One region of the Bradyrhizobium sp. ORS 86 genome, then DNA from elsewhere that is predicted to be linked to it. Evidence: riboswitches for the same ligand, from Rfam matches in the RefSeq annotation. Region 1 holds a riboswitch; the other holds the start of a gene.
What was found. Region 1 has a riboswitch for fluoride ahead of P6U25_RS04885 (MutS-related protein). Riboswitches for the same ligand answer to the same signal wherever they lie in the genome.

Region 1 (9,741 bases):
ACAATTACAGCGGCGGCACCACCATCAATGCGGGTACCCTGCAACTCGGTAATGGCGGTCCTTCCGGTTCGATCACCGGCGACGTCCTCAACAACGGCATCCTCGCCTTCTACCGTGTCGACACATCGGCGTTCGCCGGCGCGATCTCCGGTACCGGCTCGGTGCAGCAGATCGGCGCGGGCACCACGATACTGACCGGCAACAACATCTATTCCGGCGGCACCACCATTGCCATGGGCACGCTGCAGCTCGGCAATGGCGGCACGTCGGGTTTGATCACCGGCAATGTGACCAACAATGGTACGCTGGCGTTCAACCGCTCGGACGCGGTGACTTTTGATGGCGCGATCACCGGTGCGGGCGCGCTGAACCAACTCGGTTCCGGCACGACGATTCTTACCGCCAATAATAGCTATAGCGGCGGCACGACGATCACCGCGGGCACGCTGCAGCTCGGCAACGGCGGCATGTCGGGCTGGATCCACGGCAATGTGACCGACAATGGTGTGCTGGCCTTCAATCGGTCGGATGCAATGATCTTTGACGGTACGATCACGGGCGCGGGCAGGCTGGTTCAACTTGGTCCTGGCACGACAGTTCTCACCAACAACAGCAGCTATCTCGGAGGCACCACCGTCGCGGGAGGCGTGCTGATGCTCGGCAATGGCGGCGCCTGGGGCGCCATCACCGGCAACGCCACCAACAACGGCGTCCTCGCCTTCAACCGATCCGACACTTCGGTGTTCGCAGGCAACGTCACCGGCACCGGTTTGCTGCTGCAACTCGGCGCGGGAGCCACGGTGCTGACCGGCACCAGCAGTTACGGCGGCGGGACGCTGATTGCCGCCGGCACACTGCAGCTTGGCAATGGCGGCACCACGGGTTCGATCACCGGCAGCGTCACCAATAACGGCGTACTCGCCTTCAACCGCACCGACAGTTCGGTGTTTGCCGGTGCGATCTCCGGCTCAGGTTCCGTGCAGCAGCTCGGCGCGGGCACCACGGTGCTGACCAGCGCCAACACCTATGGCGGGGGCACGACGATCGCCGCCGGCACGCTGCAACTCGGCAATGGCGGCACCTCCGGATCGATCCTCGGCAATGTCCAGGATCAGGGCACGCTGGCGTTCGATCGCGCTAACACCGTGATCTTCGCCGGCAGCATCAGCGGCGCAGGCGCGCTCGCACAGATCGGGTCGGGCACCACCGTCCTGGCCGGCAACAACACCTTCACCGGCGGCACCACGATCTCGTCCGGTGAACTCATCGTCGGTAACGGCTTTGCCTCCGGAACGCTCGCCGGCAACGTTGCCAACAGCGGCATCCTCGCCTTCTACCGGGCCGATACTTCCGAGTTCACGGGCGCGATCTCCGGCGCCGGGTCGGTGCAGCAGATCGGCTCGGGCACCACCTGGCTCAACGGCACCTCCAGCTACACCGGCCCGACCGACATCTATGCCGGACGCTTGTCCGTGAACGGTTCGATCGCAGCGTCCTCGCTCACCACCGCGCATGCGGGCGGCACGCTCGGTGGCAACGGTATCGTTGGCCAGACCCTGATCGATGGCGGCACGCTGTCGCCGGGCAACTCCGTCGGCACGCTCACCGTGCAGGGCAACCTGACGTTCACCGCGGCCGCGACCTATCTCGCCGAACTCAATTCCGTCACCTCCGATCGCGTCAATGTCAGCGGCACGGCGACGCCCGCCGGCGCGACCGTTGTCGTCGCGGTCTATCCAGGCAGCGACTACGTGAAGACCCGCTACACGCTGCTCAACGCCGCCGGTGGCGTCCAAGGCACCTTCGGCGGACTGGTCAACACCAACCTGCCGGCGAGCTTCAATCCGTCGCTGAGCTACGACCCCAACAACGTCTACCTCGATCTCAAGCTCACCTATGCCGGCGGCATGAACATCAACCAGCAGAGCGTGGCCAATGGGCTGTCGAACGGCTTCAGTGCCGCCGGCGTCATTCCGCTGGCGGTCGGCGGCTTGACGCCCGCGGGCCTCACGCTCGCGTCGGGCGAACTCGCCACCGGCATCCAGCAGACCACGTTCGACGCCATGGGGCTATTCATGACGACGATGACCGATCCATCGGTGGCCGGCCGCACCGGATGGTCGTCGCTCGACGGCCGTGCAGCTTGGGCCTATGGACCGGTGACGTCGGACAAATTGGGCGGCGCGCGCGACGCATTCGCGGCGCTTCCCGGCGCGGCGGCGGCCGCCTCGTTCGATCAACGCTGGAGTGTCTGGACGGCCGCCTTCGGCGGCGGGCGCAGTACCAGCGGCAACGACATCATCGGATCGCACACCCTCACCGACCGCATCTATGGCGGTGCCGTCGGCGCGGATTATCGGCTATCGCCGGGCACTCTGCTCGGCTTCGCGATGGCTGGCGGCGGCACGGGCTTCGGCCTTGCCAATGGTCTCGGCAGCGGGCGCTCCGATCTGTTCCAGGCGGGTGTGTACGCCTATCACCGCATCGGCGCCGCCTATCTGTCAGCGGCGCTCGCCTACGGCTGGCAGGACGTCACGACTGATCGCACGCTGGCGCTCGCCGGCAGTGATCGCCTGCGTGGCACCTTTCAGGCCAACGCGTTCTCCGGTCGCCTCGAAGGCGGGTACCGGTTTGCGACGCCTTTCGCCGGGCTCACACCCTATGCGGCTGGGCAGTTCGTGACGCTTGATCTGCCGCCCTATGCTGAAGGCGCGCTTGCCGGAGACAACATGTTCGCGTTGAACTATGCATCCCGCAGCGAAACGGCGAGTCTGTCTGAACTCGGCCTGCGCACCGACAAATCGTTCGCGCTTGACGGTGCGCTCCTGACGTTGCGGGGGCGCGCCGCATGGGTGCACAATTTCGACACCGGGCGCAGCGCCGCTGCGACTTTCCAGGCGCTTCCGCAGGCGAGCTTCCTGGTCCGCGGCGCGACGCTGGCGCCCGACGCCGCGCTCGCCACGGCCTCCGTCGAGATGAAATGGATCAACGGTTGGTCGGTTGCCGGAACCTTTGAGGGCGAGTTCTCTGGTCCAAGCACCAGCCTCGCCGGCAAGGGGACCCTTAGCTATCAATGGTAAGAGTGCATCGTCCGACACACTGGCGGCTGCGGCAGGAGCGGCAGACTACCGAAATGCCATCAAGTGAATTAGGCCGCTCGCCGAAAGCAGAGCTCGCGAGGTCGCGGGTTTTGCGATGCACCGAACCTGCGCGGCGCTCATGCCATTATAACAAGCACAAACAGCGGTCCCTCGTGTCGGTGGTTGCGTATGACTCCCTCCCTGGGCACCAAAACTACGCTTTTCCACGCTGGAGCACGATCTTCGTGCGGCTATCTCGCCGAAATAGATGAGTCGGAACTCGCGGACTGCACCGTAGGTGCATTCGCTCCGCCTTAATGCGTCAGAAATGGACTTTCGTAGACTGCCGCAGGGCCAAGTTCACGTTCGATTTCCAGCAGGCGATTGTATTTTGCGAGCCGCTCACTGCGGGACAGTGATCCGGCTTTGATCTGACCCCCGCCCATGGCGACAGCAAAATCGGAAATGAACGTGTCCTCGGTCTCGCCTGATCGATGCGAGATCACGTAGCCCCAGCCGGCATCTCTGCACATCTGAACCGCCTTCATGGTCTCCGTGACAGTGCCGATCTGGTTGAGTTTGACCAGGACCGCGTTGGTCGCTCGGGTATCGATACCCTTCCGGATGAAACGTGGATTGGTGACGTAGAGATCATCGCCGACGATCTGGATTCGGTCTCCGCAAGCGGTCATCTGAAGGCGGAATCCCTCCCAGTCATCCTCGGCGAATCCATCCTCGATCGAAATGATCGGATAAGCCTCTAGCAAGCGGTTGTAGAGAGAAAGCAACTCGTCGCGTGAGAAGGTCCTATTGCCGGATTTGGCGAACACGTACTTGCCGTCCTTCGCGAAGGAACTCGCCGCGGGATCGAAGGCAAGGGCGATGTCGGTGCCGGGGCGTAGCCCCGCTTTGCGGATCGCAGCGACGATGAGCTCGCAAGCCTCTTCGGTCGTCCTCAGGTTCGGCGCGAAGCCCCCCTCATCACCGACAGCGGTCGAGTGACCCGCTTCATGCAGGAGCTCGTGGAGCGCGTGGAAGGTCTCGGCTCCGTAGCGGGCGGCTTCCGCGAAGTTTGGGGCGCCATGGGGCACGATCATGAATTCCTGGAAGTCGAGCGAATTCTGCGCATGTCGGCCGCCGTTGATGACGTTCATCATGGGGACGGGGAGCCTTGTTGCCGAAGCGCCGCCCAGATAGCGGTAAAGCGGCACACCTGCTGCCGAAGCCGCGGCGCGCGCGACAGCCATCGAAACGCCCAAGATCGCATTCGCGCCCAGCTTGCTCCTGTTTTCGGTGCCGTCGAGCACGATCAATGTCGTGTCGATTGGTTCCTGGGGGAAGGCAGCCATCCCCATGAGGCGGTCCCGAATGATCCCATTGACGTGAGAGACCGCCTGTAGCACGCCTTTGCCGCCGTACCGCATCATGTCGCCGTCGCGCAACTCCAGCGCTTCGTTGCGTCCAGTCGAGGCGCCGGACGGAACGGAAGCGGTGCCGGCGTCCCCGTTGTCGAGCCTTGCCGTGACGCGAAGCGTGGGATAGCCGCGCGAGTCCAGAATTTCGAATGCATCGAGAGCTTGGATGACAGCGGTCATGTGGCTAATCCCGGAAAATGGTTGAGAACTCGCCGATCACTTCGAGATAGAGCTGACGCTTGAACGAGACGGCGAGCTTGGGAAGTTCGTCGACGCGAACCCACCGCCACGCATCGAATTCCGGGTGATCGGACCCGAGATCGATGTCAGCGTCAGTGCCGCGAAACAGCATCACTAGCCACCTTTGCCTCTGGCCCCTCCAGCGTCCTCCCCATTTCTTGCGGGCAAATTCTTCCGGAACGTCATACTCGAACCAGCCCTTGCTTTCGGCGATGACCTCGGCCTTGTCGCTACCGATCTCTTCCTTGAGTTCGCGGAACGCAGCCTGTTGCGGTGTCTCGCCGTCGTCGATCCCGCCCTGCGGCATTTGCCAGGCTTCATCCCTCAGATCGGCTCTCCGGCCAACGAAGACCTCGCCCCGTTCGTTGAGCAGCACGATGCCGACGCCCGGCCGATAGTCGTCGCGCGCTCTGCGCTCCACCGGAGGCGCACTATTCATCTTCGCCTCCATCATCGTCCGAACTCCACGTGAGCGAAGAGGGCGCGGAATTGTCGGCGTGCATCGATTGCGAACTTGCTTCGGCCCGGTCGCGTGGCATCTCAAGCGACAAGGAGCGTTCGAGTGCCGCTTCCTGCGCGCGCAACCACTCAAACAGATCGCTTCGTTGGCCGCCGAGGGGGCGCGCCCATCGCAAGTTCTTGAACGGCGTAGCCTCCGGTCCGGCCCACCAATACTCCTTCGTGACCATCAGCGACCAGCCGCGGCGACCTGGCCGGGACAAGGTGAAGATCTCGATGACGATTCCGTGTCTGGAGCTCGAAAAACTATGGCGCTCCCGCTCGAATTCGACGCCATCATGCGTCCAGCGAGATCGTTTCATGCCCGGATTCGTGCTGGTTATGAGGAGGTCGAACATCCGGAAGAATGAGGGGCGCGCCAAGCTTCTCACGGCTCTGTGCCTCGATTTTGGAGGGGGGGCGCAGAACGCGCAGACCTTCGTGGCGGACACGGAAAGAGCTGCCCCTCGGCGCCCCGCTTGAGAAGATCGACCGCAACACTTGAAGGGATCGCCGGGCATTATTGCCTCCTACCGCCAACACGGCGCACGGTAGGAGTCATCAGCCTCGCGGCGGTTTCGGGGGCACTCCATCCCCGTCGATGTCGTGGCCAAATCTAGCCGCACCCTCCGCTTTGAGCAAGCAAGCGGAGGCTGGCTGATCGCTCATTGACTGGAACCGGATCGGACGTATTATTGTTAGCAATGTTGGCGATGGAGTTCGCCTGAACCGCCCCGAAGGGCTGATGACTCCTACCGAAGCACGGCTTTGGAGGAGTTTTGTTGTGTCTTATCCGCACACCCAATCACCGCCTACGGCCCAGCCTGACGGGCGTGAACGCCTTCCAAGCGTGCCGGGTGTCGTACTAGACGTCCTCTTCGATCGGCCCGAGGACTCTACAACTGCTGCGGAAGGTGCAGCGCCTGAATTCTTCGTTGATCTGAACCTGGATCAGGTGGTGGCCGCGATAACGGCCGGTTTTGAAGAGTACGCCATCAAGCCTTTCTTTCACGTCCCGCTGCAGCGGGTTGAAGCCGTTGAATATCGTCACGAAGTTTTCCGCGATCTCGAAGACCCGGCTCTCCTCGACAACATCAGACACTTCTCCAAGCGAATGAGGGATGCCCGGATCCGCAAGGCGCTATCGGCCAAGCTCTACGACCGATTTCACAAGGAGATGTGGTTTCTCCACGCAATAGAGATCTACTGCAATGCGATCGATCAATTGGCGACGGATCTGACGAGATCTCAGATGAAGTCCCGAGCGCTCCTGAGCATTCGCGACTATCTGACCAGCTACATTGCAGACGACAATTTCGTTGCTCTCCGCGATGAAGCCAAGAGCATCTCAGACCAACTGTCCCAGGTCAGGTACAGCATCTTGATACGCGAGGCCTCGTTCACGGTTAAGAACCTCCAGGACGAGCCGGACTACAGCGCGGAGGTCGAGAAGACCTTTGCGAAATTCAAGCATGGCGCCGCCACCGATTACCGCTCGAAATTCAACGATGCGCCGGAGGACATGAACCACATCGAAGCCAAAGTGCTTCAGTTAGTGGCCCGCCTCAATCCCGAGCCGTTTGCTCGCCTGCTGGCGTTCTGTGCTCGGCACGCCGAGGTTCTCAATAGGGTGGTCGTAAGGTTCGACAGAGAGATCCAGTTCTACCTCGCTTACCTGAATCACAAGGCCCGGCTCGAGCAGGCCGGACTGCGGTTTTGCCTGCCTGAGGTCTCTGACAATTCCAAACAGGTGCGTTGCCGCGAGGGATTCGACCTTGCGCTCGCGCTGAAACACGTCGGTGAGCAGAAACCGGTTGTCGGCAACGATTTTGATCTGTCGGGCCGGGAGCGGCTCATTGTGGTGTCCGGACCCAATCAGGGCGGCAAGACGACCTTTGCCCGCATGGTCGGCCAATTGCACTATCTTGCAAGCCTGGGATGCCCGGTCCCGGCGCGAGAGGCCAAGCTTTACCTGGCCGACCAGATCTTCGCGCACTTCGAACGCGAGGAGAAGGTCGAGAACCTCCGCGGCAAACTGGAAGACGACCTCGTTCGGATCTGCTCCATTCTGAAGCGGGCGACCCGGCGCTCCATCGTGATCTTGAACGAGATCTTCACCTCCACGACGATTCGGGACGAGACGTTCCTCAGTCAGAAGGTCATGGCGAAGCTCGCGGACATGGATGTGCTTGGTATCTGGGTCACGTTCGTCGACGAGTTGTCGACGTTCGGTCCCGAGACCGTTTCAATGGTGAGTACGGTTGCGCCAGACCAGCCGGCAGTCCGCACGTTCAAGATCGAGCGGCGGACTGCCGATGGCCTGGCTTATGCGATGGCGATCGCCCAGAAATACGGTTTGACGTATCAGCGCGTAAAGGAGCGCATCAAGCCATGAAGGCGTTCCTGCAATTTCCGGACCGCGATTTCGACCCGACGCTGCTGCTGTCGCGGCGAGATCGATCATATGCCCGGCAGAAGGAGCCTGGGCTGGATCTCAATCAAGCATTGCCCTGGAATCAAGCCGCCCTGAACCAGGATCTCGGACTTGATATCCTCTTGAACACGATGGCCGGTGGTGACGGTTTCCTGTTCGAAGTGGCTTTGATCGGACTGCTCAACGGAGTTTGCGACCTCGACGTCATCGGATATCGCCAGGACGTGCTGCGAGACTGCCTGCAGCACGAGCCGACTCTCAGGCGGGCATATGAGATCGTCGTCGAGGCTCTGAAAGCTGAAAGAAAGCACTATTGGTCGCCGATGTCGCGCTACCCTGCCGGCACCCTGTCGCATGCCGTCGAAATATTGGACATCTTCGTTCCGGCCTTACGGAAGCTCCGGGCCTTGGCCGACCGGAACGTTGGACTGTTCAACTCGCGAGGATTCTCCAGACTGTTCGGAATGCTCCGTGCCGAACTGAGCGACGCGTATTTCGACGAGATCGATGACCATCTGAAGCGGCTGAAGTTCAAGGGGGGCGTCCTGGTCAGCGCCCAACTGGGCAAAGGCAACAAGGCGACCAACTACGTCCTGCGCAAGCCGCACAGGAAGGATCTCGACTGGTTCGCCCGGCTGTGGCCGACCAGTGAAGGGTACACGTCCTATCTGAACCCGCGCGACCAGGCCGGCGCGCGCGCTCTATCCGAATTGCGCGACCGGGGGGGCAACTTGGTCGCGAATGCGCTTGCCCAATCGATGGATCATATTTCGAGCTTCTTTCAGATGCTGCGGATCGAACTCGCCTTCTATGTCGGCTGCTTGAACCTCTATGGGCACCTGGAGAAACTCGGTGCGCCCGTCTGCTTTCCCAAGCCAACAGCGCTGAGGGACGAGAAGCTGTCATTCTCAGGTCTGTACGACGTTTGTCTCGCTATCAGCATGAACCGAAAGCCCGTCGGCAACGATCTGGAGAGCGCTGGCAAGGATCTCATCGTCATCACTGGCGCCAATACCGGCGGCAAATCGACGTTCCTGCGCAGTCTGGGCCTGGCCCAACTGATGATGCAGGCGGGCATGTTCGTGCCGGCGGAGAGGTTTTCAGCGGAGGTCCGGATCGCCCTGTTCAGCCATTTCAAGCGCGAGGAAGATGCTGCGATGGAGAGCGGAAAGCTCGACGAGGAGCTGAACCGAATGAGCGAGCTCGTTGAGCATCTTCGTCCGGGCGCGATGATACTCACGAACGAGTCGTTCGCGGCGACCAATGAACGCGAAGGCTCGGAAATCGCGATGCAGATCACGACGGCGTTGCTGGAGAAGGAAGTGAAGGTCGGCTACGTGACGCATCTGCACCAGTTCGCGCATCGTATGCATCAGAAGAAGCTTCCGAATGCGTTATTCCTGCGGGCGGAGCGCCAGCCGGACGGCACGCGGACCTTCCGGCTGGTCGAAGCCGCGCCGCTGCAGACGAGCTATGGGGAAGATCTCTACGCGAACGTATTTGGAGGGGACGAGTGGCCGACGGAATCCCGTCGGCTCTCAGCGGCTCGATAGCCTGGGCGAGAAGAGGCGGTGTGCTGAGCTAGGCTGGATCGATCCCGTCTAAATGGCCGGTTTCGTTGATCGCAAGAACACGAATCCGATCGCCGGTTATCTCGATCTCGTTGATGCAACAGGGCTCTTGCGTGAGCCTCCAGTAGGAGGAGAGCGGCAGGTCCGCGACCTGCAAAAGCAGCGCCCGGTTCACGCTGTCATGCGAAACCAGAACGACAGTGCCGTAAGGGTGTCTTTCGAGTGCGAGCCGGACCGCGTCCGCTGCGCGCGCAACGACGTCCTGCAGGGAGTCGCCACCCGGAAATCGCATCAGGTGGGGCGTGTTGAACCAGGTCGCGTGAAGCATCGGCTCTGAGGCTGCCATTTCCTCATGGCTCTTCATCCGCCACGCGCCATAATCGATGTCGTTGAGCGCTTCGATGCTCTCCGCCTCGATCCCGCACGCCCTCGCGATGGCAGAGCCGGTAGCGACGCAGCGCGACAGCGGGCTTGTGTAGACTCGTTCCGGCTGCCATTTGGAT
Region 2 (9,741 bases), 1.9 Mb from region 1:
AGCAAGAAGGATATCAGCGTCGTCGCGCTGCGAGGACGTGTGAGCGAAGATTTTGATGATGGAGAACATGACAGCGAAATGACTCTTCTTCTGTCGTAGGTTCGCCGCATACGCAGCCCCGCAGGATCATGGTTGTTGTTTTTCGTTTGACACCCTTGGAGCGAAAACGTGTCAGAAGTGTGCGAGCAGGGCTGGAAAACGCGCATAGCTGATACTCGCGTTTTGCGTGTTCCATATATCAATGCACTCTTGAGTGAATTTGTGATCGCGCCGTCGGGTCGAATTGTCGCAGCGAGTGGCGGACGCTGGCGCGCTTCGCGATGCGGTCATGCCGTCTTCGGGCGCTCCGACTATTCAGCCTGCTCCGGAATTGGCGTGTTGGCGGGCCTCGGCATCGCCGCCTGCTTCAGGCGCACGTCAGGGAGCAAGTGGTAGGGAAGATAGAATGCGTTCGCGATGATCGTCGGGATCACCGCGCTTCCGATCACAGCGGCCACCAGCGCCGAATACTGGCTTTGGTTGATGATCCCGTGCGAGAGACCATAAAGGGACGAAATGGTCCCGAAGGTCAACCCGGTCGACATCAGAAGCGTTGTGTACATCGCTTCCCTCCGCGGAGAGCCGAACAATTTCGTGACAGGCAAGACGCCGGCGATCTTGGTGGACATCTTCACCAGCAGGAAGAACACGAAGGCCGTCGGTGCGGACACCAGCGCCGGGAGCGAGACAAACGATCCGGCGCGGATGAAGTAGAACGGCGTCAGCAATCCAAACGTCAGCGTGCGAAGCCGACGCACCAGCACGTGATCCTTCCCGACCGTGCCCGCCAGCACCATGCCGATCAGATAGGCAGGCAGCACCGCCTCGCTGTCGGCCCAGGTTGCGAGCGCCCCCATGCCGAACAGACAGAGTAGCAGGAATTTGGTTTCGAGCTCCGAGGGGCGATTACCGTAGAGACGGAAGAAGCGCGGCGTGAGCCAAGGCAGAATGGCGAAAACAACGGCGCCGACTCCCAGAAAGACCAGCGTCTTCCAGCTAAAGGGTGCAAAGATGAGACCGAGTGCGACGACGGTGCCGAGGTCGGTCACGAAGCAGGCGGCAAGCACCGTCTTGCCATAGTCCGTGGTATTGAAGCCGAATTCGATCATGACCGCATAGACCACGGCGACCGAGGTCGTCGACATTGCGACGCCGGCGAGCCAGCTCGGCATGATCTCCCATCCAAGGAGATAGCGCGCCGCTGCCGCGCAACCGAGGAACGGAACGAAGAAGCTCACCAGGCCAACTGCGGCCGCCTCCCGCCATTTTTGCCTGAAGATGGTTGGGTCGAGTTCGGCTCCGGCGAGAAACGTCAGCACGATCGCGCCGATGCCTGAGAGAAACTTGATCCAGGATTCGTCGGTACCAAGCACTGATGAGCCAATCATCGCATCGATGACAAGCTGCGCGATCGTGCCGACCACAATTTCTGACAGCGCGGTGGAGATGCGCAGCCAAATCGACAGCAGGCTGGCGAGCAACGCCAAGCCGAGCCACAGCGCCGCGAGTGCCCACATGCTCGTCATGACGGCCTCCGCGCGATGACGTCGCGTGACTTCTGCGGTCTTGTTGCGAAACTCTGGGCAAAGAATGGACGTGCTGAGTGGGGCATGGATCCTCCTGCTCGCGTTGCAGCGTCGCAGGAGTCATCAGCCGGTCCGGCGTTTTTGGGGGACTCCATCCCCGTTATTCGGATAGTAAGCGCGACCGCGACAAACACAAGGGCCGATCGTCCGGGCACCTTCCCGAAACCCGGCCGCTTTTTCGGCTTCGCGGTGCCGCAGAGCCGACAGGGATGGTGCCCTGACAGTCCCGCGTCGCAATATCCAGGAATAGCCCATTTGGGACATGAACCTTGGGCGGGGGTATGTAGACCTATAGATACCGGGATTTTGCAATCACCTTCCTGGGGCTAGAACCAACGCCGCTCGCACGTATTTCAAGCGGGCGGCGTTGTTGTTGTGCGCACGTGGCCGTCATCGCGAGGCGAGGCATCGTCCCGAGACGCGCGTTCTGCCTCCTTGCCACGAGGGTTATCGACGTTTGTGACGCACAACTAATCCAGGAAGGTCACGGGCGTGCCGCGCTTGACGACGGCAGCCAACGCATGCGCATCCCAATTGGTCAATCGCACGCAGCCATGCGAGGCCGCCTTGCTGATCCTGCCGGGATCGGCCGTGCCGTGAATGCCATAGCCCTCGGCAGAAAGATTGATCCACATCGAGCCGACCGGATTGTTCGGACCGGGCCTGATGGTGAAGGGCTTCCTCGATTTGACGCCCTTGAAGCGGTATTTCGGGTTGTAGCGATAGATCGGATTCTTGTTGATCGCCGTCACCTTCAGCGTACCGGTCGGCGTCGGCTTTTCCGCGCTGCCGACCGTCGCGGGATAGAACGCGAGCAGTTGTCCCTTGGCGTCGAACGCCTTGACCGTCTGCCGCGTCTTGTCGACCTCGACACGTGCGACCGGCGTCGAATGTCCGGTTTGGAGAACGTTCGCGACCGCAATGGTTTCGCCGGCCTTGTCGAACTTCTTGCCGGGATTGATCGCCTGAAGCAATGCCTCGCTCATGTGGAATTTCTCGGCGAGCGCTTCACGCGGACTGGTATAGTTCAGAGCCGGCAAGCTCTTCATGTTCTCCATTTTTGCCGGCAGCTTCTTCAGGAACGGTCCTTTCACGTCCGCCTCGGCGATCTCGTAGTTGACGATCGCAGGACCATCGCTGACAGCGGCAAGCTTGTCCCAGAGCTCTGTCGTGACCGCCTTGTCGAAGGACAATCCATTCGCCTCGGCGAAGGCCACAAGCGCCTTCTGTGCATTCTCGCCAAGCTTGCCGTCGATCTCGCCAGGGGAAAAATGCGCGCGATCGAGCAGAATTTCGAGCTTGGCAACGGACGCGTTGATCTGGTCGCGGCTTGGCGGCTTTGCTGGCGGGGCTGCCGCGTCATTGATGGCGGCGGCATCGAGCCGTGCCGCAACCGTCGGCCCGGCCGACACGAGCAGGAGGACAACGGCAAGGGACCGAAACATCGTGCATCCCACGCGTGGATCATTCCGTAAAGCTACGGAGAGCTTCGAAGTTCCATCACGTGTAACCGCGGAGATCCTGCGATGGAACAAGCAAGATCGCAGCTTCGCCCCAATCGACCCGTTAAAAAGTCGTTATCGGAAGTGCATTTGCGCCCAGCTCACAGCACAATCGAGGTCCTCCGTAGCAAATGCGATTCATCGTCGCGGTGCTGGCCGCGTTTCTCGCCTTGATGTTCGATTTCGAACGTTCGCCAAACCCCGTCCCAAGTGACGCCCCAACAACTCAAGCCTCGCCTGTCTCAAGACATTCGGTGTCCGATGCCGTCCCGTTCGCGGCCCTCTTCATTGAGAGCGCGGCTGCCAGCGAGAAGCCGAGTGCGACGGTCGAGAGTGAAGGGCCCGCCGAGAGTCAGCCGCAGCAAGCTGAGCTCAAGCCTCAGGCTTCCGCGATCGATGCGTTCTGTCACGCCCTCAGTCAAGCAGCCGAGGCGAGCGAGATTCCCGTCGCGTTCTTTGCGCGTCTGATTTGGCAGGAGAGCCGCTTCCGCTCGAACGAGGTCAGCCACGCGGGCGCGAAGGGCGTTGCGCAGTTCATGCCGGAGACGGCCGCGGAAGTCGGCCTCGACGATCCCTTCGATCCGTTCAAGGCGTTGCCCGCATCCGCAAAGCTGTTGCGCAAACTGCGCGACGATTTCGGCAATCTCGGTCTTGCGGCTGCCGCCTACAACGCCGGCGCCGGCCGCATCCAGAAGTGGCTCGCCAAGCAGAGCGACTTACCGCGCGAGACCCGCGACTATGTCCGCATGATCACCGGAACCAAGGCGGAGGACTGGATCGAGGATGCCGACAGGCTTGCAATCCGCGTCGACCTGCCACGCGAAGCGCCGTGCGAAGGGGTCGGCGGCTTGTCCAAGGCGAAGGATGTCGCCTTTGTCTCGGCACTGGCCGCGCCCGGCGTGACCACGATCATCCGCAAGGCGGAGTCGGCCGAACTGGCGGCAAGACTTGCGGCCAGCCGCGTGCGCAAGCGGGTCGCGATCCTGCTCAAGAAGGCAACGCCGGAAGCTGCCCGGCTCGGCAAGGGCCGCCGCGTCGTGGTTGCACACACCAAGGCAAAGTCCGCGAAAGGCCGTGCCATTCGCCTGGCTTCACGCGAGCGTTCATCGAGCTGACAGATCGGTAAGCGACCGACGTGTCATGCTCTAAATATGCCGCGGCTTATCTCCGGCGCCGCCGTTTCCTTGGAAACAGGCGGTCGCGGATATAGCGTGAGGTCGGCGTCAGGCGGACTCCCCGGGGCTTCTGCCAGACTGCGCGGTCGATCTCCTTCTTGTCGCCAATGGCGAGCCTGCCCTTGGCGTACTTGGCGATGAAGATCGCGTCGCTCATCTTGCGGCCAGAGCGCTTGTTCCTTGCCTTAACTTCCCTCCAGAGGCTGAGCCTGCCGAGTTTGAGCTTTGGCAGCTCCTCCTTGATCTCGCGCTTGAGACAATCCTTCCCGGATTCGCGAGCGCGTCTGCGGCCGCCGGGGAACATCCACAAACCGTCGGATCGGCGTCGGACCAGAAGAACCTTGCCGCGCTTCGCGGCTACCAGCTTGGATGACTTGGCCATTGCTGCAGTAAATCTAAAAGGAATCGATGACACTTTAACTTGTCTACTCATGTAGACAAGTTCGACGATGCGTTGTTCCACTATCGGTTGACGAACGCGGACGCTACCGGAATTTTACGGCTTTACTCGCGAACGCAGCAGCGCCGCGCAGTGCCGCGCCATGCTGGTCTCCTCGCTGGTCGGGATGACGAGCACGTCGACTCGGCTGTCCGCTGCCGCGATGCGCTGCTGCCCCTTGCCGTTCGCTGAGGCATCCAGGCGCACGCCGAGCCAGGCCAGGCGTTCGCAGACCTGCTGCCTGACCTCGACGGCATGCTCGCCGATGCCGCCGGTGAACACCAGGCCATCGAGCCCGGCGAGCGTGGTCGCCATCACGGCGACCTCGGCCGCGACGCGGAAGGTGAAGAGATCGACGGCTTCGCGTGCGGCGGCCTCCGGGCTCGCAAGCAGCGCGCGCATGTCGGCCGACATGCCGGATATGCCGAGCAGGCCGGACTTTTCATACAGCAAATGCTGCACCTCGTCGGCCGACATCTTCTCTTGCTGCAGCAGATATAGCAGCACGCCCGGGTCGATCGTGCCGCAGCGCGTGCCCATCACGAGACCGTCGAGCGGGGTCAGGCCCATGGTGGTATCGACGCTCTTGCCCCTGTGCAGGGCGCACAGGCTCGCGCCGTTGCCGAGATGCGCCACCACGATGCGCTTCTCGGCCCATTGCGGCGCGATCGCGGCGAGGCGCCCCGCGACATATTCGAAGGACAGGCCGTGGAAGCCGTAGCGGCGGATGCCGCGCGCTTCAAACTGCCGGGGAATCGCAAAGCGGCTTGCCGGTGGCGTCAGGCCGTGATGGAAGGCCGTGTCGAAACAGGCGATCTGCGTCACCTCCGGTTGCAGCGATTGCACGGTGCGGACTGGCGCCAGGCAGCGCGGCTGGTGCAGCGGCGCGAGCGGCGTCAACGCGTCCAGTGCGGCGAGAGTCTGCTCGGTGATGACGACGGGGCCGGCAAAGTCGCGCCCGCCATGGACGATGCGATGGCCGACCGCGGCGAGCCTGCCGCCCGCAAGGTAGTCCTCGATCCAGGCAAATATGTCCGCGAACAGATCGTTGTCCTTTGCAGCGCCGCTCGCACGGCGCTTTTCAAAAAGTGTCTTGCCCGACGCATCGCTCACCACGACGCGCGGAACCTGCTCCTGCTCATCGAGCAGGCCCTTGCACTGAAGCGCCGGCTCCGTCGGCCCGATGTCAAACAGGCCGAACTTGACGCTGGAGGAGCCGGCATTGAGCACTAGGACGCTGTCGGACATCGGTGGTCTCGCTCGCGTTCGTGGCCCTTCAGCCGCCGGATTTGGGCTCCGTCGTGTCGGTTGCACGATAGGGCCAAACCCAGTCGCGGATCTGCGGCATGTCCTCGCCATGCTCGCGCACGTAGCGGGAGTGCTCGATCAGGGCGTCGCGGAATTGCTGCTTGACGTGGGCGGCGGCGATATCGAGCCCCGGCACGCGCTCGATCGCTTCGATGGCGAGATGGAAACGATCGAGCTGGTTCAACACCACCATATCGAACGGCGTCGTGGTGGTGCCTTCCTCCGCGAAGCCGCGCACATGCATGCCCGCGTGATTGGTGCGGTTGTAGGTCAGGCGGTGGATCAGGTAGGGATAGCCGTGATAGGCGAAGATCACCGGCTTGTCGCGGGTGAACAGGCTGTCGAAATCGCGGTCGGGCAGGCCATGCGGATGCTGCTCCTTGGGCTGCAACGTCATCAGGTCGACCACGTTGACGACGCGGATCTTCAAGTCCGGCAGCGCCTTGCGCAGCAGGTCGACGGCGGCGAGCGTCTCCAGTGTCGGGACGTCGCCGGCGCAGGCCATCACCACGTCGGGCTCGGCATCCGCCGGCTCGGTGCCCGCCCATTTCCAGATGCCAATGCCGGCCTCGCAATGAGTGATGGCTTCGCGCATCGGAAGCCATTGCGGGGAGGGCTGCTTGCCGGCGACGATCACGTTGATGCGGTCGTAGGTCCGCAGGCAGTGATCGGCGACCCAGAGCAGCGTATTGGCATCGGGTGGCAGATAGACGCGGACGATATCGGCTTTCTTATTGGTGACGAGATCGATGAAGCCGGGATCCTGGTGGCTGAAGCCGTTGTGATCCTGGCGCCAGACATGCGACGTCAGCAGATAGTTCAGCGATGCGATCGGGCGGCGCCAGGCCAGCGCGCGCGACACCTTCAGCCATTTGGCATGCTGGTTGAACATCGAATCGACGATGTGGATGAACGCCTCGTAGCAAGAAAAGAAGCCGTGCCGTCCGGTGAGCAGGTAGCCTTCGAGCCAGCCCTGGCAGAGATGCTCGCTCAGCACCTCCATCACCCGCCCGTCATGGGCGAGGTGGACGTCGTAGGGCTCGATCCCCTCCATCCAGATGCGGTCGGTCGCCTCGAACACCGCGTCGAGCCGGTTCGATGACGTCTCGTCCGGGCCCATGATGCGGAAATTGCGCGTATCCGCATTGAGCTTCACCACCTCGCGCAGGAGCTTGCCGAGCTCGCGCGTGGCTTCGCCGACGACGCCGCCGGGGCGGGGCACCTCGACGGCATGCTTGCGGAAATCCGGCAGCTTGAGCTCGCGCTTGAGCAGGCCGCCATTGGCATGCGGATTGGCGCCCATGCGGCGGTCGCCAGTCGGCGCGAGTGCCTGCAATTGCGACACCAGCCGGCCGTCGGCCTCGAACAGCTTGTCCGGCTCGTAGCCCTTCATCCACTGTTCCAGCAGCTTCAGATGATCGGGATTGCTGCGCGCGTTCGATATCGGCACCTGATGGGCGCGCCAGAATCCCTCGACCTTCAGGCCATCGACCTCTTTCGGCCCGGTCCAGCCCTTCGGGCTGCGCAGCACGATCATCGGCCATTTCGGCCGCTTGAAGCCCGCGCGCTGCCGCGCGCTCTGCTGGATTGAGCGGATGCCGGCGAGGGCGCTGTCGAGCGTGTCGGCCATCAGCCGATGCATCGCAGGCGGATCATCGCCTTCGACGAACAGCGGCTCGTAACCATAGCCGGTGAAGAGGCTGCGCAGCTCCTCGTCGCTCATCCGCCCCAGCACTGTGGGGTTGGCGATCTTGTAGCCGTTGAGGTGCAGGATCGGCAGCACCGCGCCGTCATGCAGAGGGTTGAGGAACTTGTTGGAATGCCAGGAGGCCGCCAGCGGGCCGGTCTCCGCCTCGCCGTCGCCGACCACGCAGGCCACGATCAGGTCGGGGTTGTCGAAGGCGGCGCCGTAGGCATGCACCAGGGCGTAGCCGAGCTCGCCGCCCTCATGGATCGAGCCGGGCGTCTCCGGCGCGGCGTGGCTCGGAATGCCACCGGGGAAGGAGAACTGGCGGAACAGCTTGCGCAGGCCGTCCGCATCGCGCGTCACCTCCGGATAGATCTCGGTGTAGGTGCCCTCGAGATAGGTGTTGGCGACCATGCCGGGCCCGCCATGGCCGGGCCCGCAAATATAAATGACGTTGAGATCGGACGCGCGGATCGCGCGGTTGAGGTGGGCGTAGATGAAGTTGAGGCCCGGCGTGGTACCCCAATGTCCGAGCAGCCGCGGCTTGATATGTTCGGGCTTGAGCGGCTCCTTGAGCAGCGGATTATCGAGCAGATAGATCTGGCCGACGGAGAGATAGTTGGCGGCGCGCCAGTAGCGGTCGAGCAGTTCCAGATCGTCGCTGCGGGCTTGCTCGCCAGGGTTCGTCGTCACCTGCATGCCGATCTCCTCGGGATGATGCCAACAAATGACCCCCAAGCCGTCGATCTGTTCCATCGGCGGCGACGTTAGAACGCAAATATGACGAGAGGTTGAGATGGGGCAAAGGCGCTACCCCCGCGGCAGATCATCCGGCCCGCAAGCAAGGTGGCGGGCCGCCCGACGCCGACAATCGTGAACGGGATTGTTATACTCGCCGCGGGTGATGGGTTTAGCAGGGTGGATCGATGGCGAGAGAGCTGGAAGGAAAAGTCGCAGCCGTGACCGGGGCCGCCTCGGGCATCGGCCTGGCGAGCACGGAAGCGATGCTGGCGGCCGGCGCACGCGTGGTGATGGTCGACCGCGACCAGACTGCGCTGCAAGCGCTGCGCGACAAGCACGGCGACGCCGCTATGCCGCTGGTCGTCGACCTGCTCGACCCGCAAGCCTGCGCGACGCTGCTGCCGGGCGTGCTGGAGAAGGCCGGCCGGCTCGACATCCTGCACGCCAATGCCGGGACCTATATCGGCGGCGACCTGGTCGATGCCGACACCGCCGCGATCGACCGGATGCTGAACCTGAATGTCAATGTCGTGATGAAGAACGTGCACGACGTGCTGCCTCACATGATCGCGCGCAAGACGGGCGACATCATCGTCACGAGCTCGCTCGCCGCGCATTTTCCGACGCCGTGGGAGCCGGTCTATGCGTCGTCCAAATGGGCGATCAACTGCTTCGTGCAGACCGTGCGGCGCCAGGTGTTCAAGCACGGCATTCGCGTCGGCTCGATCTCGCCCGGACCGGTGATTACCACGCTGCTCGCCGACTGGCCGGCGGAGAAGCTGGAGGAGGCCAAGGCGGCGGGAAGCCTGCTGGACGCCAGGGAGGTGGCCGATGTCGTGATGTTCATGCTGACGCGGCCGCGCGGCATGACGATCCGTGACGTCGTCATGCTGCCGACGAATTTCGATCTCTAGCGGTATCGATCTCGGCTGGCGCCGCTTCATCCGGAGTCGCGGGCATCTTTACCGACATTGGCCTACGCAAGCGCCCGATTGCTGGCATGCTCCTTGCTCTGGACGGACAGTGCAACGCAGAGGGAGACGACCCATGAAACGATCCGACCTCACCGAGAAACTGCTCGACATCAAGCGCGACAAGGGCTGGAGCTGGAAATACATCTGCGAAAAGATCGGCGGCTATTCGGAGGTTCTGATAACCGGCGCGATCCTCGGCCAGATGAAATTGACCAAGCCGCAGGCAGCAAACGCCGGCGAGCTGTTCGGGCTCTCGCCGTCGGAGGTCGCGATGCTGAACGAGACGCCGA

Region 2: linked by a shared signal. The riboswitch ahead of P6U25_RS13435 (cation:proton antiporter) and the one ahead of P6U25_RS04885 (MutS-related protein) in region 1 are both predicted to bind fluoride.

Annotation. Positions count from the first base shown of each region.
Region 1 covers NZ_CP120699.1:1,072,039-1,081,779, forward strand. The annotation lists gene P6U25_RS04865 (autotransporter-associated beta strand repeat-containing protein) at 1-3,080, shown strand, start outside; gene eno (phosphopyruvate hydratase) at 3,395-4,675, opposite strand; gene P6U25_RS04875 (RNA pyrophosphohydrolase) at 4,680-5,174, opposite strand; gene P6U25_RS04880 (hypothetical protein) at 5,167-5,556, opposite strand; fluoride riboswitch at 5,779-5,839, opposite strand; fluoride riboswitch at 5,934-5,995, shown strand; gene P6U25_RS04885 (MutS-related protein) at 6,018-7,628, shown strand; gene P6U25_RS04890 (MutS-related protein) at 7,625-9,220, shown strand; gene P6U25_RS04895 (histidine phosphatase family protein) at 9,249-9,741, opposite strand, start outside.
Region 2 covers NZ_CP120699.1:2,985,446-2,995,186, forward strand. The annotation lists gene P6U25_RS13430 (hypothetical protein) at 1-99, shown strand, start outside; gene P6U25_RS13435 (cation:proton antiporter) at 351-1,565, opposite strand; fluoride riboswitch at 1,673-1,733, opposite strand; gene P6U25_RS13440 (L,D-transpeptidase family protein) at 2,096-3,070, opposite strand; gene P6U25_RS13445 (lytic transglycosylase domain-containing protein) at 3,259-4,242, shown strand; gene P6U25_RS13450 (NUDIX hydrolase) at 4,289-4,684, opposite strand; gene P6U25_RS13455 (acetate/propionate family kinase) at 4,799-5,989, opposite strand; gene P6U25_RS13460 (phosphoketolase) at 6,018-8,435, opposite strand; gene P6U25_RS13465 (SDR family oxidoreductase) at 8,663-9,391, shown strand; gene cynS (cyanase) at 9,525-9,741, shown strand, end outside.